Regions from separate parts of the Actinoplanes sp. NBC_00393 genome, predicted to be linked through region 2. Evidence: predicted binding sites of a transcription regulator. Region 2 holds the regulator's gene; the other holds the start of a gene.
The links. Region 2 encodes HrcA, which represses chaperone genes, less so after heat shock. Its sites were predicted from a motif close to GGTTNGCACNCTCNNNNNGAGNGTGCNAACC; they were not measured.
Positions count from the first base shown of each region.

Region 1: a site for HrcA is predicted at 2,780-2,810, ahead of groES (co-chaperone GroES). Genes of this name have one in related genera too.

Region 1 is NZ_CP107942.1:9,178,447-9,192,840, reverse strand. It holds gene OHA21_RS42640 (sugar ABC transporter substrate-binding protein) at 1-636, opposite strand, end outside; gene ybaK (Cys-tRNA(Pro) deacylase) at 999-1,481, opposite strand; gene OHA21_RS42630 (class I SAM-dependent methyltransferase) at 1,534-2,718, opposite strand; gene groES (co-chaperone GroES) at 2,934-3,248, shown strand; gene groL (chaperonin GroEL) at 3,323-4,978, shown strand; gene OHA21_RS42615 (ABC transporter ATP-binding protein) at 5,077-6,846, opposite strand; gene OHA21_RS42610 (ABC transporter ATP-binding protein) at 6,843-8,534, opposite strand; gene OHA21_RS42605 (hypothetical protein) at 8,661-8,915, opposite strand; gene tsaD (tRNA (adenosine(37)-N6)-threonylcarbamoyltransferase complex transferase subunit TsaD) at 8,925-9,977, opposite strand; gene rimI (ribosomal protein S18-alanine N-acetyltransferase) at 9,970-10,413, opposite strand; gene tsaB (tRNA (adenosine(37)-N6)-threonylcarbamoyltransferase complex dimerization subunit type 1 TsaB) at 10,413-11,090, opposite strand; gene ung (uracil-DNA glycosylase) at 11,100-11,783, opposite strand; gene tsaE (tRNA (adenosine(37)-N6)-threonylcarbamoyltransferase complex ATPase subunit type 1 TsaE) at 11,780-12,229, opposite strand; gene OHA21_RS42575 (alpha/beta fold hydrolase) at 12,226-13,293, opposite strand; gene alr (alanine racemase) at 13,290-14,394, opposite strand, start outside.
Region 2 is NZ_CP107942.1:9,962,588-9,976,981, forward strand. It holds gene lepA (translation elongation factor 4) at 1-1,862, shown strand, start outside; gene OHA21_RS46230 (GlsB/YeaQ/YmgE family stress response membrane protein) at 2,018-2,299, shown strand; gene OHA21_RS46235 (PAS domain-containing protein) at 2,648-4,279, opposite strand; gene OHA21_RS46240 (hypothetical protein) at 4,399-5,265, opposite strand; gene OHA21_RS46245 (enoyl-CoA hydratase-related protein) at 5,365-6,105, opposite strand; gene hemW (radical SAM family heme chaperone HemW) at 6,133-7,332, shown strand; gene OHA21_RS46255 (DUF4870 domain-containing protein) at 7,365-7,868, opposite strand; gene hrcA (heat-inducible transcriptional repressor HrcA) at 8,020-9,042, shown strand; gene dnaJ (molecular chaperone DnaJ) at 9,078-10,217, shown strand; gene OHA21_RS46270 (16S rRNA (uracil(1498)-N(3))-methyltransferase) at 10,351-11,085, shown strand; gene OHA21_RS46275 (beta-glucosidase) at 11,198-13,582, opposite strand; gene OHA21_RS46280 (HIT domain-containing protein) at 13,652-13,999, shown strand; gene OHA21_RS46285 (serine hydrolase domain-containing protein) at 13,996-14,394, shown strand, end outside.

The DNA.
Region 1 (14,394 bases), 780 kb from region 2:
AACGGCCTCTTCCGGGCCCTGCACGTACTCACCCGAGTCGAACTTGGGCTTCAGAACCGACTGGTAGCCCTCCTTGAACAGGGTGGCGTTGTTGTCGGTGGGCGAACCGTGCAGCTGCGCCACGACCGGCTTGGTGGCCTTCAGGTCGGTGAGGCACTGGACCAGGCCCTCGCCCTGGAGCTTGCCGACCGCCACGTTGTCGAACGACACGTAGTAGTCCGCGCCGCCGTTCAGGGTCAGGCGGTCGTAGTCGATGGTCGCGATGCCCGCGGCCTTCGCCTTGTCCAGCACGGCCTTGCCGGTGCCGGAGTCCAGGTTGACGATCATCAGAACCTTGACGCCGCTGGTGATCATGCCGTCGGCGATCGTCTGGAACTGGGTCTTGTCACCCTGGGCGTTCTGGATGTCGGCCTCGACACCGGCCGCCTTGAAGGCCTCGGTGAGGTACTTCAGGTCGGCGGTCGCCCAGCGGGCGGAGCTCTTGGTGTCGGGCAGGATCACGCCGACCTTGCCCGCCGAGGCGGCGTTGCCGCTGCCGCTGTCGGTGCCGGAGTCGCCGCTGTTGTCGCCGCATGCGGCCATGCTTCCGGTGGCCATCAGGCCGACCGCGGCAAGGGCGAACAGTCCCTTACGCATTCCTTATGTCCTTTCGGGGGGTAAATCCGGGGCCTTGGTTCGGATTTGTCAGGGTCGCGTTGCCTGGGAGTACCGCTCCCCTGGGTGACGCCGATGGATCAGGAACCGGTTTGTTGTGCCCGGCAACGTATTCCCATCGTGGCCGACAACACAAGCCGCAACGAGGGTCTATCCCGTAACGAGGGATAACAATCCGGCAACACAGCAGCGTCGCAAGGGTCCGCTGAGCGCCTGGAAGGTGCTTCCAGAGATCCCACGAGGTAACGCTAGGTAACATTCGTGTCCGGTGGGACGAGAACCCCTAAGAACAGACCTTTTCGTCCGCTGACTACGATCGCGCGACCGGTGCGGATCAACGGGACTCAGCCCCGGATCGGCGCCAGCGTCGCCCCGGTCAGCCGGAGCAGATCGCCCGGCGAGAGCGCGACCTGAAGCCCGCGACGGCCCGCCGAGACATACATCACGTCCAATCCGGATGCCGAGTCGTCGACCACCGTGGGCAGGCGCTTGCGCTGGCCGAGCGGACTGATCCCGCCGCGCACATAACCGCTGCTGCGCTCGGCCGCGACCCGGTCGGCGAGCGCCGCGCGCTTGCCCCCGGCCGCGGCGGCCAGCGCCTTCAGGTCCAAATCGCCGGTCACCGGCACGACGCCGACGACCAGCCGCCCATCGACCTCGGCGATCAACGTCTTGAAGAGCCGCTCCGGCTCGACGCCGAGGGCCTGCGCGACGAGAGCGCCGTAGTTGGGCGCCTCCGGGGAGACCTCGTACGGATGGAGGGTGTGTGGAACCCGTTCCGCGGTCAGCAAGACGGTGGCCGGCGTACCGGCCGCTTTCTTGGCCATGGGCGCACGCTACTCCGGTGAACGATCACCAGGCGCGCCCGATAACCACCTGTTACGACGTTGTTGTCAGAAGCGCGAGCGGTGCCCCGTCCACCCGGGTGAGCACCAGACCGGCCGCGTTCGGCCCGGACAGCTTCAGATCCCGGCGCAACTGGTCGGGGATCAGCGCCGAGCCGCGCTTGCGGATCTCCAGCCGGCCGACGCCACGCTCGCGCAACAGCGCCCGCAGCCGCTTCAGGGAGAACGGCAGCACGTCGGTCACGCCGAGCCGCCGGCCGTACGGAGTGTCCACCGGCTCGTCGGTGTAGACGTAGGCGATCGACGGGTCGGCCAGCCGTCCACCGATCGTCTCGGCGAACTCGGCGACCAGGTGCGATCGGACCACCGCCGGGTCGGGGTCGTAGATCCAGGCGCCGATCGGCCCGACCGGCGCGGCGTCGGTGCCGGAACCGGTGAGTTCCGCGGTGTCCCGGCCGAGCAGCGTGGCCCGGCGGGGCGCCGCGGCCAGCGGCCCGCACCAGAACGCCGCCTCCACCAGGTCCCCGCCGACGCTCACCCACTCCCCCTCGGCACCCGGCGGCAGCAGCCCGTGGTCGATCCCGGGGGCGAGCTTGAGCACGGTACGCGGCACCCGGCCGGCCAGCCCGATCACGAAGTCCCAGGGCGGCGAGTACGCCTTCGGGTCGAACACCCGTCCCCGGCCGGCCTGCCGCCGGGCCGGGTCGGCGAAGACCGCGTCGTAGCCCTCCACCTCCACCGTGGTCGCGTCGGCGCAGGCCACGGTGATCAGGTCGGCCAGCCCGGCGGCTTCGGCGTTCGCGGCCGCCATCGCCGCGGTCGAGGGATCGGCGTCCACGGCGTACACCCGGATGCCCTGACGTGCCGCCGCCAGCGCGTCGGAGCCCAGCCCGCAGCCCAGGTCGGCCATCGTTCGCACGCCGGCGGCCGCGAGGCGCCTCGCTCGCCGGTCGGCGACCACCGCTCGCGTCGCCTGCTCCAGTCCGGCCCGGGTGAAGAACATCCGCGCCGCGTCCGGCCCGAACTTCATCGCCGCGCGCTCGCGCAAACTAGCCTGGGTCAAGGCGGCTGCGGCGAGCTCCGCGCCGATGCCCCGGGCCCGCATGGCCGAGGCCGCGGCGAGTGGCTCACCGCCGCCGATCTCGGCCGCCACGGCCAGGGCTTCCGCCCCTTCCGGGGTACGCAACAACGACAACGGCTCAGAGGTCACACCAGGCATTCTCCCTGGCGTGACAGGTTGGCACTCTGGTTGACGGAGTGCTAGTTCCGGAATAGTCTCCGGTTAGCACTCTCAACATGAGGGTGCCAGCCGCCCGGCCCGTCCGTGCGGTTAGGCACCAGGCGGACCGGCACCCGCGACGACGGCCCCGCCCGGTGGCATGAGGCATCAGACCGGCCTGGTTCAAGGCCGGCGAAACCTGTACCCAGGAGGGTATGCCCGTGACTACCGCGACCAAGGTTGCGATCAAGCCGCTCGAGGACCGCATCGTGGTCCAGGCGAACGAGGCCGAGACCACCACCGCGTCCGGCATCGTGATCCCCGACACCGCGAAGGAGAAGCCGCAGGAGGGCACCGTCCTCGCTGTCGGCCCCGGCCGGATCGACGACAAGGGCAACCGCGTTCCGCTCGATGTCAAGGTCGGCGACGTGGTCCTCTACTCGAAGTACGGCGGCACCGAGGTCAAGTACGCCGGCGAGGAGTACCTGGTGCTCTCCGCCCGCGACGTCCTCGCGGTCATCGAGAAGTAAGACCTAACTGACTGCGCAGACGCCCTGTTCCGACGAAATCGGGGCAGGGCGTCGGTGCGTGAAGGGACCAATGCATGGCGAAGATTCTCAGCTTCTCTGACGACGCCCGGCACCTGCTGGAGCACGGCGTCAACACGCTCGCCGACACGGTCAAGGTCACTCTCGGCCCGCGCGGGCGCAACGTCGTCCTGGACAAGAAGTTCGGCGCTCCGACGATCACCAACGATGGTGTGACCATCGCCAAGGAGATCGAGCTCACCGACCCGTACGAGAACCTTGGCGCGCAGCTCGTCAAGGAGGTGGCGACCAAGACCAACGACGTCGCCGGCGACGGGACCACCACCGCTACCGTGCTCGCGCAGGCGCTGGTCCGCGAGGGCCTGCGCAACGTGACCGCGGGCGCGAACCCGATCGGCCTCAAGCGCGGCATGGACCAGGCCTCCGAGGTCGTGTCCAAGGCTCTGCTGGGCAAGGCCGTCGAGGTCGCCGACCACAAGGCGATCGCCAACGTGGCCACCATCTCCGCCCAGGACGCCACCATCGGCGAGCTGATCGCCGACGCGATGGACCGGGTCGGCCGCGACGGTGTCATCACCGTCGAGGAGGGCTCGGCGCTGCACACCGAGCTCGAGGTCACCGAGGGTCTCCAGTTCGACAAGGGTTTCATCTCGCCGAACTTCGTGACCGACGCGGAGTCTCAGGAGGCGGTGCTCGAGGACGCACACATCCTCATCACCACCCAGAAGATCTCCAGCATCGAGGAGCTGCTCCCGCTGCTGGAGAAGGTGCTGCAGGGCGGCAAGCCGCTGCTGATCATCGCCGAGGACGTCGAGGGCCAGGCGCTCTCCACCCTCGTGGTGAACTCGCTGCGCAAGACCATCAAGGTCGCCGCGGTGAAGGCGCCCGGTTTCGGTGACCGCCGCAAGGCGATCCTGCAGGACCTGGCGATCGCCACCGGTGGCGAGCTGATCGCCCCCGAGCTCGGCTACAAGCTCGACCAGGTCGGCCTCGAGTCGCTGGGCAGCGCCCGGCGGATCGTCGTCGACAAGGAGAACACCACCATCGTCGACGGTGGCGGTCAGGCCTCCGAGGTCGCCGACCGGGTCGCGCAGATCCGCAAGGAGATCGAGGCGTCCGACTCCGACTGGGACCGGGAGAAGCTCGCGGAGCGGCTGGCCAAGCTCTCCGGCGGCATCGCGGTGATCAAGGTCGGTGCCGCGACCGAGGTCGAGATGAAGGAGCGCAAGCACCGCATCGAGGACGCCATCGCGGCGACCAAGGCGGCCGTCGAGGAAGGCACCGTCCCCGGCGGTGGCGCCGCCCTCGCCCAGGTCGCCAAGGAGCTCGACGGCGGTCTCGGCCTCACCGGCGAGGAGGCGATCGGTGTTGCGATCGTCCGCAAGTCGCTGGTGGAGCCGCTGCGGTGGATCGCGCAGAACGCCGGTCACGACGGCTACGTCGTGGTGGGCAAGGTCAACGAGCTGGGCTGGGGCCACGGCCTCAACGCGGCCACCGACGAGTACGTCGACCTGGCCGCGGCCGGCATCATCGACCCGGTGAAGGTGACCCGCAACGCGGTCTCCAACGCCGTCTCGATCGCCGGTCTGCTGCTGACCACCGAGAGCCTCGTGGTCGAGAAGCCGGCCGAGCCGGCCCCGGCCGCTGCCGGTGGACACGGTCACAGCCACGGTCCGGGTGGTCACGGCCACCAGCACGGCCCGGGCTTCTGACCGAGCACTCACACGCAGGGCGCGCCGGCATGCCGGCGCGCCCTTTGCGTTGCTCGGCCGGGCAACGTGGCTGGTTGACAGGGCTGTTCCGGCGTCGCTCAAACAGCCCTGTTGACCAGCCACGGGTCCGGGCTGCCCTGCCAGGAGCGCCACAGAGCCGCGTACGCCCCACCCGCCGCCACCAGCTTGTCGTGCGGCCCGACCTCGACGATCCGGCCGTCCTCGACCACCGCCACCCGGTCGGCGTCGTGTGCCGAGAACAGGCGGTGCGCGATCGCCACCACCGTGCGGCCGCGCACCACCGCCGCCAGGGACCGTTCCAGGTCGCGGGCCGCCCGTGGGTCCAGCAGCGCGGTGGCCTCGTCGAGGACCAGCGTGTGGGGATCGGCGAGGATCAGCCGGGCCAGCGCCACCTGCTGCGCCTGAGCGGGCGACAGCAGATGCCCGCCGGCGCCGACCACGGTGTCCAGCCCGTTCGGCAGGCGGTCCACCCAGTTCTGCGCGTGCATGGCGGTGAGCGCTGCGCGTACCTCGCCCTCCGGCACGCCGGGACGTGCCATCGCGACGTTGTCGCGCAGCGTGCCGATGAAGATGTGATGTTCCTGGGTGACCAGCGCGACCTCGGCACGCAACCGTTCGGGCGGCAGTTCCCCGAGCGACACCCCGCCCACCGTGACGATGCCCCTGGTCGGCTGGTACACGCCGGCGAGCAGGCGGCCCAGAGTGGACTTCCCGGCGCCCGAGACGCCGACCACGGCCAGCCGCTCGCCCGGTTCCAGGATCAGGTCGACGCCGTGCAGTACCTCGCGATCGGCCTGGTAGGCGAAGTGGACACCGCGCATCTCGATGCGGTTGTCGGGGATCTCCGGCACGGTCGCCGGCATCGGCGCCGCCACCGCTGCGACACCGAGCAGCCGGGCCAGCGAGGCCGCGCCGACCTCCAGTTCGTCCAGCCAGCCGGAGAGCCGGTCCAGCGGGTCGACCAGCAACTGGACGTAGATCACCGCCGAGGTCAGCTGGCCCAGGGTCACCAGGCCGCGCAGGTTCAGCCAGCCGCCGTAGAGCAGGGTGACCGCCACCGGCAGGACGTAGCTGATCTCGATCATCGGCCACCAGACGGTACGCAGGAACAGCGTGTACCGCTCAGCCCGCCAGGACTTCCGCAGGTCCTTGTCGGTCCGCTCGATCCGCTGCCGCTGGCGACCCAGCGCCTCGACGGTCCGCGCGCCCTCGACCGTCTCGCTCAGTCCCTCGGTCACGTCCGAGTACGCCGCGTTCTGCCGCAGATACGCGGACGGCGCCCGGCGCAGATACCAGCGCGTGCCGATCACCATGATCGGCACGCCGATCAGCAGTGGCACCGCGAACAGCGGACTGACCAGCAGCAACGCGACGACCACCAGGACCAGCGTGATCATTGCGATCATGGTTTCCGGCACCGCGAACCGGACGCACTTGGACAGCGCGTCCACGTCCCGGGTGGTCCGGGTCAGCAGGTCACCGGTGCCCGCCGACTCCACTGTGGCCAGCGGCAGGGTCAGCACCCGGCAGAGGAACTCCTCGCGGAGCCGGGCCAGGATCCGCTCCCCGAGACGAGCCGAGGCGAGGTACGCGAACCGGGTCAGGATCCCGCGCAGCAGCACGAATCCCGCGATCGTGAAGATCAGCCGGTCCAGTGCCGCGACGGTGGCGCCGTCGCGGATGGCCTCCACCAGGTTGCCGAGCAGCCGCGGCCCGGCCAGGGCGGCCAGGGCGGCGGCGACGTGCAGGCCGACGGTCGCCCGGAACAGGGCCGGGTAGCGGCGGACCAGGTCACGCGCGTACCGGCGGACCTGTACCGAGTCCGCCACCGGCAGCGCGCGGCTCACGGCTGATCCTCACGCTGCACCATCCGGGCGTACCGGGGATGGGATCGGAGCAGGTCGGCATGCGATCCGGCGGCGACCACCCGGCCGGACTCGAGGTAGCAGACGCGGTCGACGCGGCTCAGCACCAGCGGGCTCGACGTGCAGATCACCGTCGTACGCCCGGCGCGCATCTCCCGTACCCCGGCCGCGATCCGCGCCTCGGTGTGCGCGTCCACCGCGTTCGTCGGCTCGACCAGGATCAGGATCTCCGGGTCGGCGACCAGTGCCCGGACCAGCCGGAGGCGTTGCTGCTGCCCGCCGGAGAAGGAGCGTCCGCGCTCGTCGACCATGTTCCGCACACCGTCCGGCAGTTCCTCGACGATGTCGGTCGCGGCCGCGGCCTCCAGTGCCGCCTCGAGAGTGCCCCGGTCGTAGGGATCCAGGTCGGCCCGCAACCGGCCGGAGAAGAGCCGGGCCTCGTTCTCGACGACCAGGATCCGCTCCCGCACCGAGGCCAGGGTCACGTCCGCCAGCGGTACGCCACCGAGGGTCGCCCCGTCCGCGTACCGGCCCAGCCGATCGGCGATCCGGGCCGCGTCCACCGGTTCCGCCGCGACGATCGCCGTGAACCGGTTCGCCGGGATCCGCAGTCCCGAGTCCGGGTCGGCCAGCTCACCGGCCGGCAGCGGTCCTGCCCGCGGCGCATCGGGCAGGTCGCTCTCCACCCCGAGCATCGCCACCACCCGGCGGGCCGAGACGTGGCCGCGGGTCAGCTTGTCGATCGCGTCGGTGAGCTGCCGCAGCGGCGCCACCAGGAACGCCGCGTACGCGTAGAACGACACGAACTGCCCGACCGTGATCTGCCCGTTCGACGCGAACCGTGCCCCCACCAGGGTGACCGACACCAGCAGCGCCCCTTGGAGCAGCACCTGCGCCGCCTCGAGCAGAGCTTCCACCCGCGCGGTGTAGACCCCGGCCGCCCCGAGCTGCTGCGACTCCTGGCGGTAGCGGCTCGCCATCAACGCCTCGCCGCCGACGCCGCGCAGCACCCGCAGACCGGAGACCAGGTCGGCGGCCCGGCTGGTGAGCAGCCCCTGCTTCTCCCGGTACGCCTGCTGGCGCCGGTGCAGGGGACGGATGAGCAGGCTCACCACCAGCATCAGCAGCGGCACACCGATCACCACGATCAGGCCGAGCGGCACCGACGTACGCAAGAGCAGGACGGTGACCGTGACGACCGCGAGCACCGCGCCGACACCCCGGGAGACGATGTCGACGGCCGCGCCGATGTGGGTGATGTCCGAGGTGCCGATCGCCACGACCTCACCGGCGTCGAGCCGGCGCGGCAGGGTGGAACCGAGCCGGTTCGCATGCCGGACCACCGCCTGCACCGTCCGGAACGACGCGCCCAGCCAATTCACCACGGCGAACCGGTGCCGGCAGATCCCGGCCACCGCCTGCGCGGCGCCGACCCCGAGCAGGATCGCGACCCAGCCGAGCAGGGCACGCCAGTCGCGGTCCACGGCCGCGTCGACGGACAGGCCGACGACCGCCGGAGCCAGCGCCTGACATCCCATCCAGGCGATCGCGAGCAACGCAGCGGCGATCGTCGTCAAGCGGGCGGACCGGACCAACCAGTACAGATAACGCAGGGCGGACCGAGAGTCGGGCAGGCCGGGATCCGGCTCGGGCAGTGAACCTTTTTCCACCTGGCTTCGAGCCCAACGGCGCCGGGCCGTTGACCGCTTCCAGGTACTGCCGGCCTCGCCACGTTGAAAAAGGTTCATTCGCATCAGGCCCCGACGGTAAAGCCGAGGTGCGAGTACTGCGACTGCTCAGCGATCGACGGGCGTGAAATCCCAGACGTGCGGAGCGCGTGCTACCAGCTTCTCTGGCGGCGTCGGCATGCTTTGCGGGGTGTTTCGCCATTTGGTGATGACGACGATGCGATGATCCGTGGACGAATAGACGTCACTCGACACATGTTGTGGCAGGACCTCCAAGCCAGGCACCGCCGTGTCGCAGACCCAGGCCAGCAGCTCGTCGAAGCCACTGCGCGAGGCCCGCACCTCCCACATCCGAGCGATCATGAAGGCTTCCTACCCCGGCACGCTGACCGTGGTCAAACCCATCGCGGAATCCGCCGGCAGATCGAGACGGCTCGGAGCGACGCCGGCCGCGACGAGATGCGAGCCGAGTGCCGCGACCATCGCTCCGTTGTCGGTGCAGAGCTGCGGGCGGGGTACGCGTACCGCGATCCCGTGTTTAGCAGCGCGTTCCTCGGCGAGCACCCGCAGTCGCGAGTTCGCCGCCACGCCGCCACCGATCACCAGCGTCTTCACGCCGCTGGTCCGGCACGCGTCGATCGCTTTCGCGGTGAGCACGTCGCAGACCGCCTCCTGGAAACTGGCCGAGACGTCCGCGATCGGCACCGGCTCCCCGGCCCGCTCCCGGCTCTCCACCCAGCGGGCCACCGCGGTCTTCAGACCGGAGAACGAGAAGTCGAACCGGTGCGCCGCGAGATCCTTGGGCGCGGTGAGCCCGCGCGGGAAGGCGATCGAGACGGGATCACCGTCGCGGGCGGTCCGGTCGATGATCGGCCCGCCCGGGAAACCGAGCCCCAGCAGACGGGCCACCTTGTCGAACGCCTCGCCGGCGGCATCGTCGATGGTCGCGCCGAGCGGAGTGACGCCCGCGGTCAGATCGTCGACCAGCAGCAGGGACGAGTGCCCGCCGGAGACCAGCATCGCCACCGCGGGCTCGGGCAGCGGGCCGTGCTCCAAAGTGTCCACTGCAACGTGCGCAGCCAGGTGGTTGACCCCGTAGATCGGTTTCTCGGCGGCCAGCGCGTACCCCTTCGCCGCGGCCACACCGACCAGCAGGGCGCCGGCCAGGCCGGGCCCGCTGGTCACCGCGATCGCGTCGACGTCGGCCAGGGTCACGCCGGCCTCGTCGAGCGCCCGCTGCATGGTCGGGACCAGGGCCTCCAGGTGCGCGCGGCTGGCCACCTCGGGCACCACCCCGCCGAACCGGGCGTGTTGATCCACACTGGACGCCAGCGCGTCGGCGAGCAGGGTGTGCCCGCGCACGATGCCGACACCGGTCTCGTCGCAGGAGGTCTCGATCCCGAGGACCAGGGGCTCGTCAGGCATCGCGCATCATCACCAGGGCGTCCGTATTGGTGGGTTGGTAGTAGCCACGCCGGATCCCGACCGGCTCGAAGTCGTAACTGGCATAGAGCTTCTGCGCCGGGGCGTTGTCGACCGCCACCTCGAGCAGCGTCCGGCGCGCCCCGCGGCGGGCCGCCTCGGCGAGCAGATCGTCGAGCAGCAGCCGCCCGATGCCGCGCCGCTGAGCGTCCCGCCGGACCGCGATGTTCTGCACCCAGGACTCGTCGGCGTCCACGACAGACAGACCCGCGTAGCCGAGCACCGGCCCACCCGGCTCGTCCACCGCGACCCGGTAGAAGTGCCGCTGCGCCAACTCGTTCCAGAACATCGCGGCGGACCACTTCTCGGGGCCGAACAGGTCCTCCTCGAGCGGCAGCACCTCCTCGATGTGCCACCAGCGGAGCTTCTCGACCAGCATCAGGTCAGCACCGGCTTCCGCCCGGCCGGCTCGACGGCATCCGGGCGCCGCAGGTAGAGCGGGATGAGCGCCTCGCTCGGCGCGGCGTCGCGGATCCGCGACGCCGCGATCGCCACCAGCGCGGCGCCGGGCGGATGAAGCAGGTGTTCCTCCACCGGTACGCCGAAGACGTCCCCGTATTTCAGCGCACCCTCACCGGCCGACTTGTCCACGACCTCAGCCAGCGGTCCCACCAGCCCTGCCACGTCGCCCGGCCGCGCGACCTCCGGGCCGAACACCCGCTCACCGTCCCGGTACGTCGCGAAGTAGACCTCGCGCCGCCGCGCATCAGTCGCCACCAGCACCCGGCCCGGACCGGCAGCCCGGCCCAGCGCGTCCAGTGAGCACACGCCGTAGGTCGGGATGCCGAGCGCCTGGCCCATGCTCGCCGCGGTGGCCAGCCCGACCCGCAGCCCGGTGAACGGCCCCGGGCCGACGCCCGCGACGATCGCCCCCAGGTCGCGCGGGCGCGCCCCGGCTGCTTCCAGGGCCGCGGCGATCTCCGGGGCGAGTTTCTCCCCGTGCGCACGCGGGTCGACCGTCCGCTGCTCGGCCACGCCGAACAGGCTGTCAGCGGTCACTTCGACCAGCGCGGCCGTCGACGCGGGCGTGGCGGTGTCCAAAGCGAGTACCAGCACAGCGTGACCCTAGACCGTGGCCCGCGGGTCCCAGTCGATGACCGGCCGGCCACCGTCCGCCAGGGCCTTGTTGGCCGCGCTGAACGGCCGGCTGCCGAGGAACCCGACCCGGTTCAGCGGGCTCGGGTGGCCGGCCTCGAGCACCACGTGCGCCGGGTTGGTGACCAGCGCCGCCTTCTTCCGCGCGTAGCTGCCCCAGAGCAGGAAGACCACCCGCTCGTTCCGCTCGTTCAGCGCCCGGATGGTGGCGTCGGTGAACGCCTCCCAGCCCTTGTTGCCGTGCGAGCCGGCCTTGCCCGCGCGCACGGTCAGCACCGCGTTGAGCAGCAGCACGCCCTGCCGGGCCCAGCCGGTCAGGTCACCGCTCGCCGGCTTGGGAACGTTGAGATCCTCGTTGAGCTCCTTGAAGACGTTGCTCAGCGACGGCGGTTTGCGCACCCCGTCCCGCACGCTGAAGCTCAGCCCGTGCGCCTGCCCCGGCCCGTGGTACGGATCCTGGCCCAGGATCAGCACCCGGGTCTGCGCCGGCAGACACAACCGGTACGCCGTGAACAGGTCCTCCGCCGGCGGGTAGACGGTCTGGGTCGCATACTCCTCGGCGACCCAGGCGCCCAGGGCGGCCGTGGCCGCCTCGTCGAGGTGGGGGGCCAGCTCAGCGCGCCACTCGGCGGGCAGCAGCTCGGTCAGGTTCACATGGTCTCCAGTCGGTGTGCCCAGTCGCCCCCGTGGGGAACGAGGTCGATGACCCGGGTGTCGTCGTCCAGCCGATCGATCCGGACCTGTAGATATTCGTCGTTGAGCTGCTCGACCAGCCCGGCGCCCCACTCGACGACGGTCACCGCGTCCTCCGCCGAGGCGTCCAGGTCGAGGTCGTCGATCTCGGCGCGCGGGTCCGGGCGTTCCCCCAACCGGTACGCATCCGCGTGCACCATCGGCACCGGGCCCCGATGCACCCGGGCGATCACGAAGGTCGGCGAGGTGATCGGACCCTGCACGCCCAGCCCGGCGCCGATGCCCTGCACCAGGGCGGTCTTGCCCGCGCCGAGCGGACCGGTGAGCAACACCAGATCGCCGGCCCGGAGCACACCGGCGAGCCGCCGGCCGAACTCCCGGGTGTCGTCGACGGTCCTCAGCTTCACGAGATCTTCTCCAGGAACGGGATCAGCGCGGCGTTGACCTGGTCGGCTTTCTCCAGCATCACCACATGGCCGCTGTTCTCCACCTTCAACAGCTCGGCCTCGGGAAGGTTCTTCAGAATCTCCTCGGAGTGGGTGACGGGAGTCAGATAGTCCCGATCGCCGACCACGACCAGCACCGGCACGCCGCTCAGCGCCGACAGCGCCGGGATCCGGCTGTGGGTGTAGAGAGTCTGCAGATATTTCGTGAGCGTCTCCACCGACGTCTTGGAATTCATGCTCTCCACGAAGGTGACCAGCGACGGGCTGGGCTTGGCCTCACCGAACCCATACCGCCGGGTGAGCAGCCAGGCCAGGTCGGAGGAGACCACCCGGGCGCGGTCGATGGTGCCGCCGCCGAGTTGGGCGGCCTTGTCCCACAGCGGGAAGAAGGGGGCGCTGACCCGGGCCACCATGTTGGTCAGGCCGAGCCGGGCCTTGTCGAACAGGCCGGCCGAGGTGGACATCAGCACCACACCGGTCACCCGGTTGCCGAACCACTCCGGATACTGCTCGGCGAAGGCCATGATGGTCATCCCACCCATCGAGTGGCCGACCAGGATGATGTGCCCGTCCGGCACGGTCTCCTCGAGCACCGCGGCGAGCGAGCGGCCCAGCGCCGCGATGTCGTAGGTCCCCGATTTCAGCTTGCCGGAGCGGCCGTGCCCGGGCTGGTCGTAGAAGACCAGCCGCTGCTCGGCCCGCTCGGCGAGCGCCTTGCGCTGGAAGTAGAAGGTCCCCATGTCCAGCGCGAAGCCGTGCACGAAGACGATGGTGGGCCGGTCGGTCGGCTGGGCCGGCTCGACGACCTCGACGTGCAGGTCGGTGCCGTCCGCCTCGGTGACGGTCAGCTCGCGGTCGAAGGGCTGGTCACCGAACGGCTCGTCGACATAGGGGTCGCCGGGTGCGTTGACCGATCGGCGCACCAGCGCCCGCTCGACGGCGAACGCCGTGGCCAGACCGGCCGCGGCGACACCGACCGCGGCCCCGAATATGCCCGCCCGCTTGGCGGCACGCGAACGACTCACGCGAGCTCCCCGTCGTAGTGCCGGGGCACCCGGCTGCTTCCGAACCTGGTGACGATCTCGTAATTGATCGTCCCGGTGGCGGCGGCCCAGTCGTCGGCGGTGGGCTCACCATCGGCGCCGGGGCCGAAGAGGGTGGCCACGTCCCCGGCCACCACCGGCTCGTCACCCACGTCGACCACCACCTGATCCATGCAGACCCGGCCGGCGATCCGGGCGACCGTGCCACCGATCCGCACCGGACCCGCGCTGGACGCGTGACGCGGCACGCCGTCGCCATACCCCATCGGGACCACGGCAAGCGTGGTCTCCCGCGGAGTGACGTAAGTCAATCCATAGGACACGCCCTGGCCGGCCGGAACGCGCTTGGTCAGCATCACCCGGGCCCGGGCGGTCATCGCCGGCCGCAGACCGAAGGTGTTGCCGGCGACGGGCGACAGCCCGTATGCCGCGATGCCGACCCGCACCATGTCGAAGTGGGTGTCCGGGCGGGTCAGGGTGGCCGCCGAGTTGGCGAGGTGGCGGTAGCGGGGCGAGATCCCGTAACGCTCGGCGAGGGCCAGGCCCTCGGTGAAGGCGGCGAGCTGCCGGTCGACCGACTCGTGCCCGGGCTCGTCGGCACAGGCCAGGTGACTCCACACCCCGACCACCTCGAGATCGCCGCCGGCCTGGGCCTTGGCAGCCGCCTCCAGCACGGCCGGCCACTCGGCCGGCGTGGCGCCGCCCCGGGCCAGGCCGGTGTCGAGTTTCAGGTGCACCCGGGCCGGACGACCGGCCCGGCGGGCGGCGGTGACCAGCTCGTCGAGCAGGCCCGGAGTGGCCGCGCTCAGGTCGACGCCGGCCGCGATGCCGTCGTGCAGGGGCAGCCCCGGGCTCAGCAGCCAGGCCAGGATCGGCGCCTCGATGCCGGCCCGGCGCAGCTCCAGCGCCTCGCCGAGGGTGGCCACGCCGAGCCAGGTGGCACCGCCCGCCAGCGATGCCCGGGCGGACGGCACCATGCCGTGCCCGTAACCATCCGCCTTGACGGCGACGAGCACCTCGGACGAGGTGCGCGAGCGCAGCGTCGCGACGTTGTCCCTGATGGCGTCCAGATCGACGCGCACT
Region 2 (14,394 bases):
CCGGCGTGAACGTGATCGGATCGACTGATCCGAGCCGCATCCGCAACTTCTGCATCATCGCTCACATCGACCACGGCAAGTCGACGCTGGCCGACCGGATGCTGCAGATCACCGGGGTGGTCGACCCGCGCCAGATGCGCGCGCAGTACCTCGACCGGATGGACATCGAACGCGAGCGCGGCATCACCATCAAGTCGCAGGCCGTGCGCATGCCCTGGACGGTTCGCGAGGGCGACCAGACCGGCGAGACCGCCGTGCTCAACATGATCGACACGCCGGGGCACGTCGACTTCACGTATGAGGTCTCCCGCAGCCTGGCCGCCTGTGAGGGCGCGATCCTGCTGGTCGACGCCGCACAGGGGATCGAGGCGCAGACCCTCGCCAACCTGTACCTGGCGATGGAGAACGACCTGCACATCATCCCGGTGCTCAACAAGATCGACCTGCCGGCCGCGCAGCCCGAGAAGTACGCGGAGGAGCTCGCCAAGCTGATCGGCGTCGAGCCGAGCGACGTCCTGCGGGTCTCCGGCAAGACCGGTGTCGGCGTGGACCACCTGCTCGACGAGATCGTCCGGCAGTTCCAGCCGCCGGAGGGTGACGCCGCCGCCCCGGCCCGCGCGATGATCTTCGACTCGGTGTACGACGTGTATCGCGGTGTCGTCACCTACGTCCGGGTGATCGACGGGCGGATCGAGGCTCGCGACCGGATCAAGATGATGTCCACCGGCGCGGTGCACGAGCTGCTCGAGATCGGTGTCGTCTCGCCGGAGATGGAGAAGGCCGGAGCGCTCGGCGTCGGCGAGGTCGGCTACCTGATCACCGGGGTGAAGGACGTCCGGCAGTCCAAGGTGGGTGACACCGTCACCGGCAACAACCGGCCGGCGAAGGAAGCTCTCGGCGGCTACAAGGACCCGAAGCCGATGGTCTACTCGGGTCTGTATCCGATCGACGGCTCGGACTACCCGGCCCTGCGGGACGCCCTCGACAAGCTGAAGCTCAACGACGCGGCCCTCACCTACGAGCCGGAGACGTCGGCGGCGCTCGGCTTCGGGTTCCGGGTCGGCTACCTCGGCCTGCTGCACCTGGAGATCATCGGCGAGCGGCTGGAGCGCGAGTTCGGCCTCGACCTGATCTCGACCGCGCCGAACGTGGTCTACCAGGTGATCACCGAGGACGCGAACGAGACGGTGGTCACCAACCCGAGCGAGTTCCCCAACGGGAAGATCGCGGAGATCCACGAGCCGGTGGTCCGGGCCACCGTCCTGGTGCCCAACGAGTACGTGGGCGCCGTCATGGAGCTGTGCCAGAGCCGCCGGGGCAGCCTGCTCGGCATGGAGTACCTGTCCTCCGAACGGGTGGAACTGCGCTACACGCTCCCGCTCGCGGAGATCATTTTCGACTTCTTCGACCAGTTGAAGAGCAAGACCAAGGGGTACGCGTCGCTGGACTACGAGCCCTCCGGTGAGCAGGTCGCCGACCTGGTGAAGGTGGACATCCTGCTGCACGGTGAGCCGGTGGACGCGTTCAGTGCCATCGTGCACAAGGACAAGGCGTACTCGTACGGCACGACGATCGCCGCCAAGCTGCAGAAACTCATTCCGCGCCAGCAGTTCGAGGTGCCCATCCAGGCGGCCATCGGCAGCCGGATCATCGCCCGCGAGACGATCCGCGCGATCCGTAAGGATGTGCTGGCGAAGTGCTACGGCGGTGACATCAGCCGGAAGCGGAAGCTGCTGGAGAAGCAGAAGGAAGGCAAGAAGCGGATGAAGATGGTCGGCCGGGTGGAGGTGCCCCAGGAGGCCTTCATCGCCGCGCTGTCCACGTCTGAAGCGGGCGACGCCAAGGGGGCGGGCAAGAAGTAGACACCGAGGGGCCGGGCGCGAAGTAGGCGCTTGAGCGCGCTCCAGGGGTGGGAGCGGTTCCAAAAAGAAAATAGGGCGGTTTGAGTTTTTGAGAGGTCGGGAACTCAGGGGCTCGACGGACGCAACCCATTGCTCCACCCCCGAGGAGGAACCTCATGGAACTGACGCTCACCGGAATCATCGTCGCTCTCATCGTCGGCCTCGTCATCGGCGCGCTCGGCCGGCTCGTGGTACCGGGCCGGCAGAACATCCCGATCTGGCTGACCATGGTCGTCGGTGTGGTCGCCGCCCTGCTGGGCACCGTGATCGCCCGGGCGGCCGGTGTCGCTGACACCGCCGGTTTCGACTGGATCGAGTTCTTCTTCCAGGTGGTCCTGGCCGCGATCGGTGTGGCCCTGGTCGCCGGCGTCGGCGGTCGCCGTCGCCTCACCCGGTAATTCGGATCGCATCGTCAGAAACGCCGGCCCCGCCCCCGCGGGCCGGCGTTTCGGCGTATCCGGGCCCGGCCAGAATGCGGTCGTAAGGAAAGGCCGCTCAGAGCCGGGAATGCGGCTACCGGAACAGCGGGCCCGGCCGAAAGTCCGGCCGGGCCGGCGAAGGCCCGCGGCGGTGAGGCGGGATCGGTCCGGGCAGCAGGCGACAACCCAGCCGGAATGGGGCCGAATCGGAAGTTGGAGAGGCCGACCATGCGGGACGCGGCCGGGCGGAGAAGGGGCCGGGCGGAGAAGGGGCCGGGCGGAGAAGGGGCCGGGCGGAGAAAGGGCCGGGCGGAGAAGGGCCGGGGGTCAGTAGCGGAACTTGTGCTGGGCGCTGCGGCGGTTGACCTGGGCCGGCTGGTCGCTTGCCTGGTCGGCCAGCGGGCGTCGCTCGAAGGGGTCGTGGCGGTCGGTGATGTCGAGCATCGTCACCACCAGGCCCTGGACCAGGCGGTCTTCGCGCAGGTCGCGGTACGTCATCTCGACCAGCACCTGCGTGTGATCCGGCCGCCGCAGCGCGCAGAACACCGTTCCGTCGCCCTCGGCGGTCAGGGCGCGCCGGACCCGGGCGCGGTCGTCCGGATGGACCAGGTCGTCCAAGGCGGTGAGCGGCGGCAGCTCGTCGGCGTCGAGCAGGCGCCGCAGGGCCGGGCTCGCGTAGCGGACCCGCTGGTCGGAGTCGATCACCGCCATGATCTCCGCAGTGTTCGGGATCACCGTGCGCAGGTAGATGTCGCTGTCCCGGCGGCCGATCGCCTCGACCAGGGTGATCCGGTCCAGGGCGAGGGCGGCCTCCCCGGCCAGCACCTCCAGGGCGTCGCGGCCGGCGACCAGGGCATCTTTGCGCCCGGTCAGGATCAGCGCGCCGCCGCTGGGGCGGGCCACCGCCAGCGGTTCCAGCCGCAGCGGGCAGATCAGGGTGCGTTCCTCCGGCTCGTCGGCCTGCGCCCACCAGCTGCGCGACTCCGAGCCGGGCGGGGCGGGCGGCAGCCCGAGGGAGGCGAGCCGGCCGTCGTCGGTGGCGAGCATCACCCGGCGGACCGCGTGGGAAGGAAGGAGCCGGTCGACCGCGGCGCGGACCGCGGTCTCGACGGCGGGCGCGTCGGCCGCGGCGACCAGGGCGGTGTTGGCCGTACGCAATCCGTGCTCGCGGGTCAGCGCCTGACTGTGCTGGTGGATCACGTCGGCCAGCCGGGTGATGGTGAGCGCCATGGTGACCGCGGTGGTGACGGCGATCACCAATCCGTCGCGGATCGTCCCGGAGAGCGCCTCGATCAGCAGCACGACCGGCGGTGTCGCGGCGGAGGCGGCCAGCAGCACACTCCAGCGGAACCGGCCCGGCTCCGGCTGCGGCGCGCGTGGTTCGGTGAGACGCGCCATCGACGGGTGCAGGGCGGACAGGCCCCAGGCCAGATACAGCACCACGTACGCCGACTCGGCGGCGAGAGTGCGGGTGAGCGGGAACGCGATGTCGCCGGCCAGCAGACCGACGGCGCCGGCGAGCAGCAGCAGCGCCGCCATATTGCGGCGATCGGCCACGACCAGCCGGATCGCGACGCCGAGAAGTAGCAGGCCGCCGATGACGTCGGCGGCGTTGACCGCGCCGAGCTGACCGCCCGAGCCGATTACGAAGACCCAGATCACCAGCAGGCTGGAGCAGGTGACCGCGAGCAGGTCGATGAGCCGGGCCCGGTCGACGAGCAGCGCACCGCCGCGGGTGAACTGCAGCAGGCTCAGCACGACCAGGCCGAACATCAGGAGGTAGCAGGCGTCGGCGAGATCCATCCGCCGGTGCTCGTAGCAGACGTCGCCGGCGGCCAGCGCGGCGACGGCGCCGGCGAGCAGGAACCACGGCGCTTTTCGGGCCGGGCGATACCGGTAGATCCCGGTCAGGATCGCGGCGACACTCCCCGCACCCAGCAGGATCCATTCGGCCGCCATCAACACGCTCTACTTAGTACCAGCGCGGTAGCGCAGTGTCCATGTCGATATATACACAGCGCAACCCGTGTTTCCGTCTCCGAAAAATTACGGTTAGTCACCGATAGTTGCGGACGGGTCTAACTGAAGACCTCCGCCACCACCTGGCTCGTCACACTGCCGCTGCCGTCGGTGACCGGCTGCCACTTTCCCTCCGGCGCGTGCCATTCCAGGTCGCCGAAACGTACCCGTTCGAGGCCGGTGGCGGAGGCGTGCGAGACCAGCCAGTGCGCGTACCGCCAGCCGATGTTGGCGTTCGCCACCTCGACCGTGAGGCCGGCTGCCCGGGCGGCCGGCGCCGTGCTCGGCAGCTTCTTGCCCCAGTCCAGCTTGAGGCTGGCCAGCAGCGTGGTGGCCGCCTCGGCGCCGCGCACCGCCGGGGTGCCGCTGACCGTGCACTCCACCGCGCCGGTGGCCCGGCCGGTCAGCGCGGCGGCGAGCACCCGGGACTCGTCGGCCCACTTCTCGTACGCCTCCGGGTACGCCGACCGCTGCACCTTCTGCGCGGCGTCGGTGACTCGCATCTCCTGCCAGCCCTTGACCTTCTTGAGCCCGGAGTAGAACTTGCCCGCCGCGTACCGAGGGTCCTTGATCTGCTCGACCGTGCCCCAGCCCTGGCTGGGCCGCTGCTGGAACAGCCCGACCGAGTCGCGGTCGCCGTCGTCCAGATTCTCCAGCTTGGACTCCTGGAAGGCGGTCGCAAGCGCGATCACCACGGCCTGCTCGGGCATCCCGCGGCGCACGCCGACCGCGGCGATCGTCGCCGCGTTGGCCATCTGGACCGTGTCGAGGGTCACCTCACCGTCGGCTTTGACCGTGCACGCGGGACCGAGCCGTGGCAGCTGCAGGTTGCCGGCCAGAGTGTTCACCACCACGACCACGCCGAGCACTCCGACGAGGGCAAGCAGGGTGACGACACCCACCAGTGGCTTCGCTCGCACCCGCACCTCCTCTGTCGCCGGACGCCAAGCCTAGACAACGAGCGCTCAAGGCCCGGCGTGACTGCCACCGGGCCACCCAACGGAGTCGATCAAAAGGTCGGGAGGTCAGGTCAGCCAGGACGGGTCCCGCTTCTCCCGGACGGCGGCCACGCCCTCGCGACCTTCGGCCGATTTGAAGTATCCGGCGGAGCGCTCGGCGAGATCCACCAATTCGGCTCGGATCGGCTCCTTACGCGTACGCCGCAGCAGTTGTTTGGTCCCGGCCAGCGCGAGCGGCCCGCCGCGGATGAGGGATGCGCAGTACCTGCTCACCGTGCCGTCCAGATCCTCGGCCGCGACCGCGGCCGTGACCAGACCGATCTCCGCGGCCCGCGGGCCGTCGAAGACGTCGCCGGTCAGGTAGAGCTCGGCCGCGGCCCGTGGTGACAGCCGCGGCAGGACCGTCGAGCTGATCACCGCCGGGATCACGCCCAGCCGGACCTCGGTGAACGCGAACGTCGCGTCCGTCGTGCAGACCGCGATGTCGGCGGCGCCGATCAGGCCGAGACCGCCGGCCCGGGCCGCCCCGCCGATCCGCGCGACCACCGGCTTGGGGAACTCCCAGAGCGCGGCGAGAACGTCGGCGAGCATCTCGGCGGGCAGCTTGTCGCCGGGACGGGCGGCAGCGGTCTCCTTCAGATCGACGCCGGAGCAGAACACCGGGCCGGTGTGGGTGAGAACGACCACTCGGCACGCCGGATCGGCGGCGGCCGCGGCCAGGTCGTCGAGCAGGCCGCGCAGCACCGCGGTGGAGAGCGCGTTGCGGCTGGCCGGGTTGTCCAGAGTCAGGGTGCGGACCGGATCCATGTCCGGAACCTTAACTACGCTGGACGGATGGCCGGCGCACTCCCCGATGGTGAACCCGTACCCTCCGACGGGTCGCTCCCCGACGAAGCCACCAGGCAGGTGGGCAAGAACGGCTTCGCCGTCTACGTGCATGTGCCGTTCTGCGCCAGCCGCTGCGGCTACTGCGACTTCAACACCTACACGCCGGGTGAGCTGGGCGGCGGCGCGAGCCGGGAGGAGTACGCGGACACGGTCCTCAGCGAGCTGGCCCTGGCCGCGCGGGTCATCGAGCCGGCTGCGGTGGACACCGTGTTCGTGGGCGGTGGCACGCCGACCCTGCTGGCGGCGGACGACCTGGCCCGGATCCTGGACGGCATCGACCGCACCTGGGGTCTGTCCCCGAACGCCGAGGTGACCACGGAAGCCAATCCAGAATCTGTAGACGAAAACTATTTGTCCAGATTGCGACGAAATGGCTTCAACCGGATCTCGCTCGGCATGCAGTCGGCCGCCGAGAACGTCCTCCGCGTCCTGGACCGCAAGCACACCGCCGGCCGGGCGCCCCAGGCCGCGACGGAAGCGCGCGAGGCCGGGTTCGAGCACGTCAACCTCGACCTGATCTACGGGACGCCGGGGGAGACCGCGGAGGACTTCGCCAGATCACTCGACACCGTGATCGGCGCGGGGGTGGACCACGTCAGCGCGTACGCCCTGATCGTCGAGGACGGCACGAGGATGGCGGCCCGGATGCGCCGGGGTGAGCTGCCCTACCCCGAGGACGACGTCGCCGCCGACCGGTACCTCGCCGCCGAGGCGGCCCTGACCGGGGCCGGCTTCGACTGGTACGAAGTGTCCAACTGGGCGAAGAACGGCGGAAACTGCCGGCACAACGAGCTGTACTGGACCGGCGCCGACTGGTGGGGGCTGGGACCGGGCGCGCACAGCCACGTCGGCGGGGTGCGCTGGTGGAACGTCAAGCATCCGGCGGCGTACGCGAAACGCCTGGCCGCCGGCGAGTCACCGGGCCATGGGCGGGAGCTGCTGACCGACGAGGACCGGCACATGGAGGACGTGATGCTCCGGGTGCGGCTGCGCGAGGGCATCCCGCTCGACCGGGTGGACCGGGCGGGCGCCGCACAGGCTCTGGAGGACGGTCTGCTGGACCCGGAGGCTTACCGGGCCGGGCGGCTGGTGCTGACCCTGCGCGGACGGCTGCTGGCCGACGCAGTGATCCGCGACGTGTTGTGAGGCGCGCCGGACCGTGCCCGGCGCGTCCGGGGTCACTTGATGATCGAGATGTTCAAGGGGTAGCGGAACGGCTGGTTGCCGGTCGCCTTGAACCCGGCGATCAGGGGCACGATCCAGGCGATCAGCCAGGCCACGGGGACGATGACGAAACCGACGAGGACGCACATCAGGAAGTAGCCGAGCACGGTGATGATCGACCAGAGGATCTGGAAGTTCAGGGCCTGCGCCGCCTCGGCGCGGACCGCCGGCGACTGGCTGCCCCGCGACAGGAACGCGATGAGCGGCATCACCCAGCCGAGCGTGCTGCCGGTCAGGAACGCCAGGAGTGCGCTGATGAAGTGGGTCAGCTGGATCCAGCTGCGGTCGTCGGCCGCCGGGGGTGGCGGGTATCCGTACCCGTAACCCGGCTGCTGGTAGCCCGGCGGCGGTGGTGGCGGGGGCGGATAGCCGCCGGCGCCGGAGGTCGGCGGGATGTACGGCGGAGGTGGGAAGTCCCCGGGATTGCCGTCACCGGAGGGACGAGGCGGTTCGATCATGGTGACACGCTAGATCCGCTGCTCACTCCGGCTGAGCCCGCCCTCCCCGGCACGTCTGCACCCGGTCCTACTTTCGATCATCGCGTAGCTGCCCGGCGCGACGTAGACTGGCACTCTATCCGCGGGAGTGCCAGTCAGGGGGAGGGGTCATATGAGTCTGGATGACCGCAAGCTCGAGGTGCTCCGGGCGATCGTCGAGGACTACGTCGAGACCCGGGAGCCGGTCGGCAGCAAGGCTCTCGTGGAGCGCCACCAGCTCGGCGTCTCGCCGGCCACGGTCCGCAACGACATGGCCGTGCTGGAGGAGGAGGGCTACATCCGGCAGCCGCACACCAGTGCCGGCCGGGTGCCCACCGACGCCGGTTACCGGCTCTTCGTCGACCGGTTGACCCGGATCAAGCCGCTCAGCCCGGCCGAGCGCCGTGCGATCGAGCGTTTCATGGTGGGCGCGGTCGACCTCGACGACGTGGTGCACCGCACTGTCCGGTTGCTGGCTCAGCTCACCCGGCAGGTCGCCGTGGTGCAGTATCCGAGCCTGTCCCGCTCCGCTGTGCGCCATCTGGAACTTGTCCCGATTTCCACCACCCGGCTGATGTTCGTGATGATCACCGACACCGGCCGGGTCGAGCAGCGCCTGGTGGAGATGCCCGGCCCGCTCCCGCCCGAGGACGTCTGGGAGCTGCGGCGCCGGGTCAACGAGAAACTTGCTGGTCAGCGACTCGCCGACGCGCCGCCTCTGGTGCAGAACCTGGTCGACGAGTGCGCGCCCGAGCGCCGCGGCGACATGGCCTGTCTCGCCTCGGTGCTGCTGGAGACCCTCGTCGAGCGCAGTGAGGAGCGCCTCGCGCTGGCGGGTACTGCCAACTTGACACGCGGCGGTGTGCTGGACTTCCAGGGCACGCTGCGCCCCGTCCTCGAAGCCCTCGAGGAGGAGGTCATCCTGCTCAAGCTCATCGGCGACCTCGAGCCCAGCACCACCCGGGTCCGGATCGGCGACGAGAACGAGATCGACAACCTGCGGTCCGCGTCCGTGGTGAGCAGCGGTTACGGACCGGGTGCGACGATCGTTGGTGGGCTCGGTGTGCTGGGCCCGACCCGCATGGATTACCCGGGCACCATCGCTACTGTTCGTGCAGTGGCACGCTACGTTGGCGACCTGTTGGCACAGAATTGACGGATTCGCGCAGACGATTGAGGACTCCAAACCCCGTGGCCAAGGACTACTACGGAATTCTCGGTGTGAACCGGGAAGCCACCGACGACGAGATCAAGCGCGCCTACCGCAAACTGGCTCGGCAGTATCACCCGGACATCAACCCGGATCCCGAGGCGCACGAGAAGTTCAAAGAGATCAACGCGGCGTACGAGGTGCTGTCCGACGACCAGAAGCGGCAGATCGTCGACCTCGGCGGTGACCCGCTCGCGCCCGGCGGCGGTGGCCCCGGCGGCGGTCCCGGTGGCGCCGGCCCGTTCGTCGGCTTCCAGGACATCATGGACGCGTTCTTCGGCACCGCGGCCGGCGGCGGCTCGCGGGGCCCGCGACCACGCACCCGGCCCGGCGCCGACGCGATCCTGCGCCTCGAACTCGACCTGGTGGAGACCGCGTTCGGGGTCGAGGCCCCGATCACCGTCGACACCGCGGTCCTCTGCACCCAGTGCTCCGGCGCCGGCACCGCGCCCGGCACCCACCTGGCCACCTGCGAGGTCTGCGCCGGCCGCGGCGAGGTCCAGTCGGTGCAGCGCACCTTCCTCGGCCAGGTCGTCTCGTCGCGTCCCTGCGCCAACTGCCAGGGCCACGGCACGGTCATCCCGAGCCCCTGCCCGACCTGCGCCGGCGACGGCCGCATCCGCACCCGCCGCTCACTCACCGTGAAGATCCCGGCGGGCGTCGAGGACGGCATGCGCATCCGCCTGGCCCAGCAGGGCGAGGTCGGTCCCGGCGGCGGCACCGCAGGCGACCTCTACGTGGAGATCCACGAGCGGCCGCACGACGTCTACTCGCGCAAGGGCGACGACCTGCACTGCCGGGTCACCCTTCCGATGACCGCCGCCGCGCTCGGCACCCGGATGACCATCAAGACCCTCGACGGCGAGGAGAACATCGAGGTCAAGCCGGGCACGCAACCGGCCAGCACGCTGCGCATCCGCGGCAAGGGCGTGCCGCACCTGCGCGGCCAGGGCCGCGGCGAGCTCTACGTGCACCTCGACGTCAAGACGCCGACCAAGCTCACCGCCGACCAGGAGCGCATGCTGCGCGAGTTCGCCAAGACCCGCGGCGAGGACGTGGCGGAGCTGAGCAAGCAGGGCGGCTTCTTCAGCCGCATGCGAGACGCTTTCAACGGCCATTGATCGTACGGTGACGGGCCGCTCCGCCGAATCCTGACCGTCACCGGGAGTCCGCGCGAGGCAGGCCGGTGGTCCCGGCCTCCAGCGCGGCCGCCGGGCTTGAGCAGGTGGGCGGCCCGCCCGGTACCGTGCGGGTGTGTCCGCACCGCTGTTCCTGGTCGAGAATCTGCCCGCCGGCTCGTCGTTCACGCTCGACGGGCCGGAAGGCCACCATGCCGCCACCGTGCAGCGGCTCCGCGTGGGTGAGGCGCTGATCCTCGCCGACGGGCGGGGCGGCACCGCCCGGGGCGAGGTGACCTCGGTGGGCCGGGGCAGCGTGGAACTGATGATGCTCAGCTGGGCCGAGGAGCCGGCCGCCGATCCGCGGCTGGTGGTGGTCCAGGGCATCGCCAAGGGCGACCGGGGCGAGCTGGCCGTGCAGGCGATGACCGAGACCGGTGTGGACGAGATCCTGCCGTGGGCGGCGTCCCGTTCGGTGGCGCAGTGGCGGGGCGACCGCGGTGTCAAGGCGCGCGACAAGTGGGCGGCGACCGCGCGGGAGGCGGCGAAACAGGCCCGGCGCTCCTGGCTGCCGCAGGTCGCCGGCGACCCGGACTGCTCGACGAAACAGGTGACCGCGCGGATCGCCGGCGCCGCGGCCGCCTACGTGCTGCACGAGGAGGCGGCCGACCGGCTGACCGCGGTGCCGCTGCCCGACTCGGGGGAGATCGTGCTGGTGGTCGGCCCGGAGGGTGGGATCAGCGACGCGGAGCTGACCGCCTTCCAGGAGGCCGGAGCCGTCGCCGTCCGGCTCGGTGAGGCCGTTCTGCGCACCTCGACCGCCGGCGTCGCCGCCCTCGCCGTGCTCTCCACCCGTCTCGGCCGCTGGTAGCCGCCCCGCCGCCCGCCACTCGCCGGCCCCTCCGCTCGCGATCTTGTGGGGTCCCGGTGCACCGGGGAACTCGACAAGATCGCGAACCGAGGAGAGCGGCGAGGCAGGCGGGTCAGCTCAGGGTGATCTGGGCGGAGAGCCGGTCGTCGTCGATCGCGTGCGCGGCGGTCACCGTGTAGGTGCCCGGGACGGTACGCCAGCCCCCGTCCCATACCTGGAAGGCGCGCTCCGGCAGCGGGATCCGGACGGTGACCGTCTCGCCCGGGCCGGCCTGCACGTTCGCGAAGCCGGCCAACCACCGCTGCGGCCGCTCGACCGGGCTGTCGCCGCCGGAGAGGTACACCTGCACGACCTCACGCCCGGTGCGCTCGCCGGTGTTCGTCAGCGTGACGACCGCTTCGGTCGTGGTGACGCTGAGTTCCCCGTACGCCCAGGTGGTGTAGCCAAGACCGTGACCGAAAGCGAACAGCGGCGTGGCCGCCGAGCGCAACCACCCGCGGTAGCCGACGAAGATGCCCTCGTCGTAGCCGAGCGCGCCGCCCGCCGGCTGCACCTCGAGGACCGGGCAGTCCTGCTCGTCGCGCGGCCAGGTGGTCGGCAGGCGGCCGCCCGGCTCCGCGACGCCGAGCAGCACATCGGCGAGCGCGGCGCCGGCCTCCTGCCCGGGGAACCAGGTGAGCAGCACCGACGCCACCTCGCCGGACCACGGCAGCAGCACCGGCGAGCCGGCGTTGACCACCACGACGGTCCGCGGGTTCGCCGCCGCGACCCGGGACACCAGCTCGTCCTGCCGGCCGGGCAGCGCGAGCGACGTCCGGTCGAAGCCCTCCGACTCGACCTGCTCGGTGGTGCCGACCACGATCACCGCGACATCCGAGCGTGCGGCCAGCTCGACCGCTTCGGCGATCAGGCCGTCCTCGTCCGGGCCGGGTGCGCGGTGACCCAGCGTGGTCGACACCGAATGCGCCATGCCCGGCTCGAAGGTTTGGCGCAGCACGACCGGTACCGGCACGCCGGCCGGCAGCGTCACCGTGAACCGCTGCTCCCGCGGGTGCAGCAGCAGATCGGCGCGACCGGTGCCGGGCGGGTGCAGCGAGCCCTGGTAGAGCTTCTCGGCGCCGACGGTCAGCTCGAACGCGCCGAACCCGGAGATCGCCAGGACGTGCTCGCCGTCCGTCTCCGGGGTCAACTCGGTGCGCAGCTCCAGGCTGGTGACGTGCGCGACGTCCAGGCCGCCGGGCAGGTCGCCGATCCAGCGGACGGTCGCGGTCTCCACCCCGAACTCGTGGTCCTCGATCCGGAAAGTGAACGGCGCCCAGTCCGGGCCCTGCGCGGGCGGCAGGAACGGGCGGGGGTCGGCCCCGATCGCGTAGGCCACGTCGACGCCGGGCAGCGCCGCCCGGATCCCGTCCAGCGGGGAGATCACGTGCTGCGGGGTGACCTGGGCGCTGCCGCCGCCGAGCACCCGGGCGTCGGTCGCCAGCGCGCCGATCACCGCGACCCGGCTCAGCGTGCCGGCGTCCAGTGGCAACGCCGCGTCCTCGTTGCGCGCCAGCACGAACGAGCGGACCGCCACCTCGTGCGTCACCGCCACGCCGTCCTCGTCGAGCGGGACGTCCACGGCCGGCAGACCCTCCAGGGCACCGGTCCGTGCGGCGAGCCGCAGCACCCGGCGTACCTTGTCATCGATCAGTTCCTCGGCCACCTGGCCGGAGCGGACCGCCTCGACCAGCTTCGGCCCCCAGGGGTTGTCCATCGCCGGCATGGCGATGTCCAGCCCGCCGGTCGCGGCCGCGACCGTGTCCCGGGCGGCCCGCCAGTCCGAGACCACCGCCCCGTCGAAGCCCCACTCCCGCTTCAGGATCTCGTCCTGGATGCGCCCGTTCGAGGCCATCGGTGCGCCGTTCACCCCGTTGTAGGCGCTCATCACACCCCACCCGCCGGCCTCGGCGACCCGCTCGAAGGGCGCCAGGTAGAGCTCGCGCAGGGCTCGTTCGGGGATCTGGACGTCCACGGTCATCCGGTCGGTCTCGAAGTCGTTACCCACCAGGTGCTTCACCGTGGTGCCCACGCCGTGCGACTGGACGCCGGCCACGAAACCGGCCGCGATCTCGCCGGTGAGCAGCGGGTCCTCGGAGTAGCACTCGAAGTGCCGGCCGCCCAGCGGGGTGCGGTGCAGGTTCACCGTCGGGCCGAGCAGCAGGTGCACACCCTTGCGCCGGGACTCCTGCCCGAGCAGCCGGCCGGCGCGTTCGGCCAGCGCCACGTCCCAGCCGGCCGCCAGCGCGGTCGGGCTGGGCAGCGCCACCGACGGGTCGTCGGGGGTGTAACCGGTGCCGCGTACGCCGACCGGGCCGTCCGACATGACCAGGGACCGCAGACCGATCCGCGGGATCGCCGGCAGCGACCAGAAGTCCTGTCCGGTCAGCAGGGACACCTTCTCCTCGAGGCTCAACTGCTGGATCAGCTTCTGGAGAAAGTGTTCGATTTCGGTCATGAGAGCGCTCCCAAACTATGCTCGGTGGATCCGCCGTTCATTCAACAGCCAGCCCCTAAGATCCGACAGGTGGAAACCTCCTGCCTTTTCTGCCGCATCGTGGCCGGCGAGATCCCGGCGACCGTCGTGCACCGCACCGAGACCACCCTCGCCTTCCGCGACATCGACCCCAAGGCTCCCACCCACGTGCTGGTCATCCCGGTCGCCCACCATGCCGACGTGATCGCCCTCGCAGCCGACCCGGGTGCCGCTGCCGACGTGCTGGCCGCCGCGGCCGCCGTCGCCGAGCAGGAGGGCCTGGGCGACGGGTTCCGGGTGATCTTCAACACCGGGCCGCACTCCGGTCAGGAGGTCTTCCACGTCCACGCGCACGTCCTCGGCGGCGCGCCACTCGGCCCCATGCTGGCCGGTCGGTGAGCGCCCTCGCCCGGTACGAGCGGGCCGCGCGCCGAGCCCAGGCGGACGGGCGCATCCCGGCCCTGTCCGTCGCCCTGCACCGCGCCGACCGGGAGCCCTGGGTCTTCACCGTCGGCGAGTCCGGCACCCCGGGCCGGGCGCTCGGTCCCGGCAGCCGGTTCCGGATCGGCTCGGTCACCAAGACGTTCACCGCGGTCCTGGTCATGCAGGCCCGCGACGAGGGGCTGCTCGACCTGGACGCGCCGGTCTCGGCGTACCTCGACGTCCCCGCGCACGGCGACGCCACATTGCGCCGGCTCCTGTCGCACACCGCCGGCTACCAGCGCGAGCCGTACGGCGACGTGTGGGACACGCTGATCACCCCGGACGCCGGCCGGCTGCTCGCCGAGCTCGAC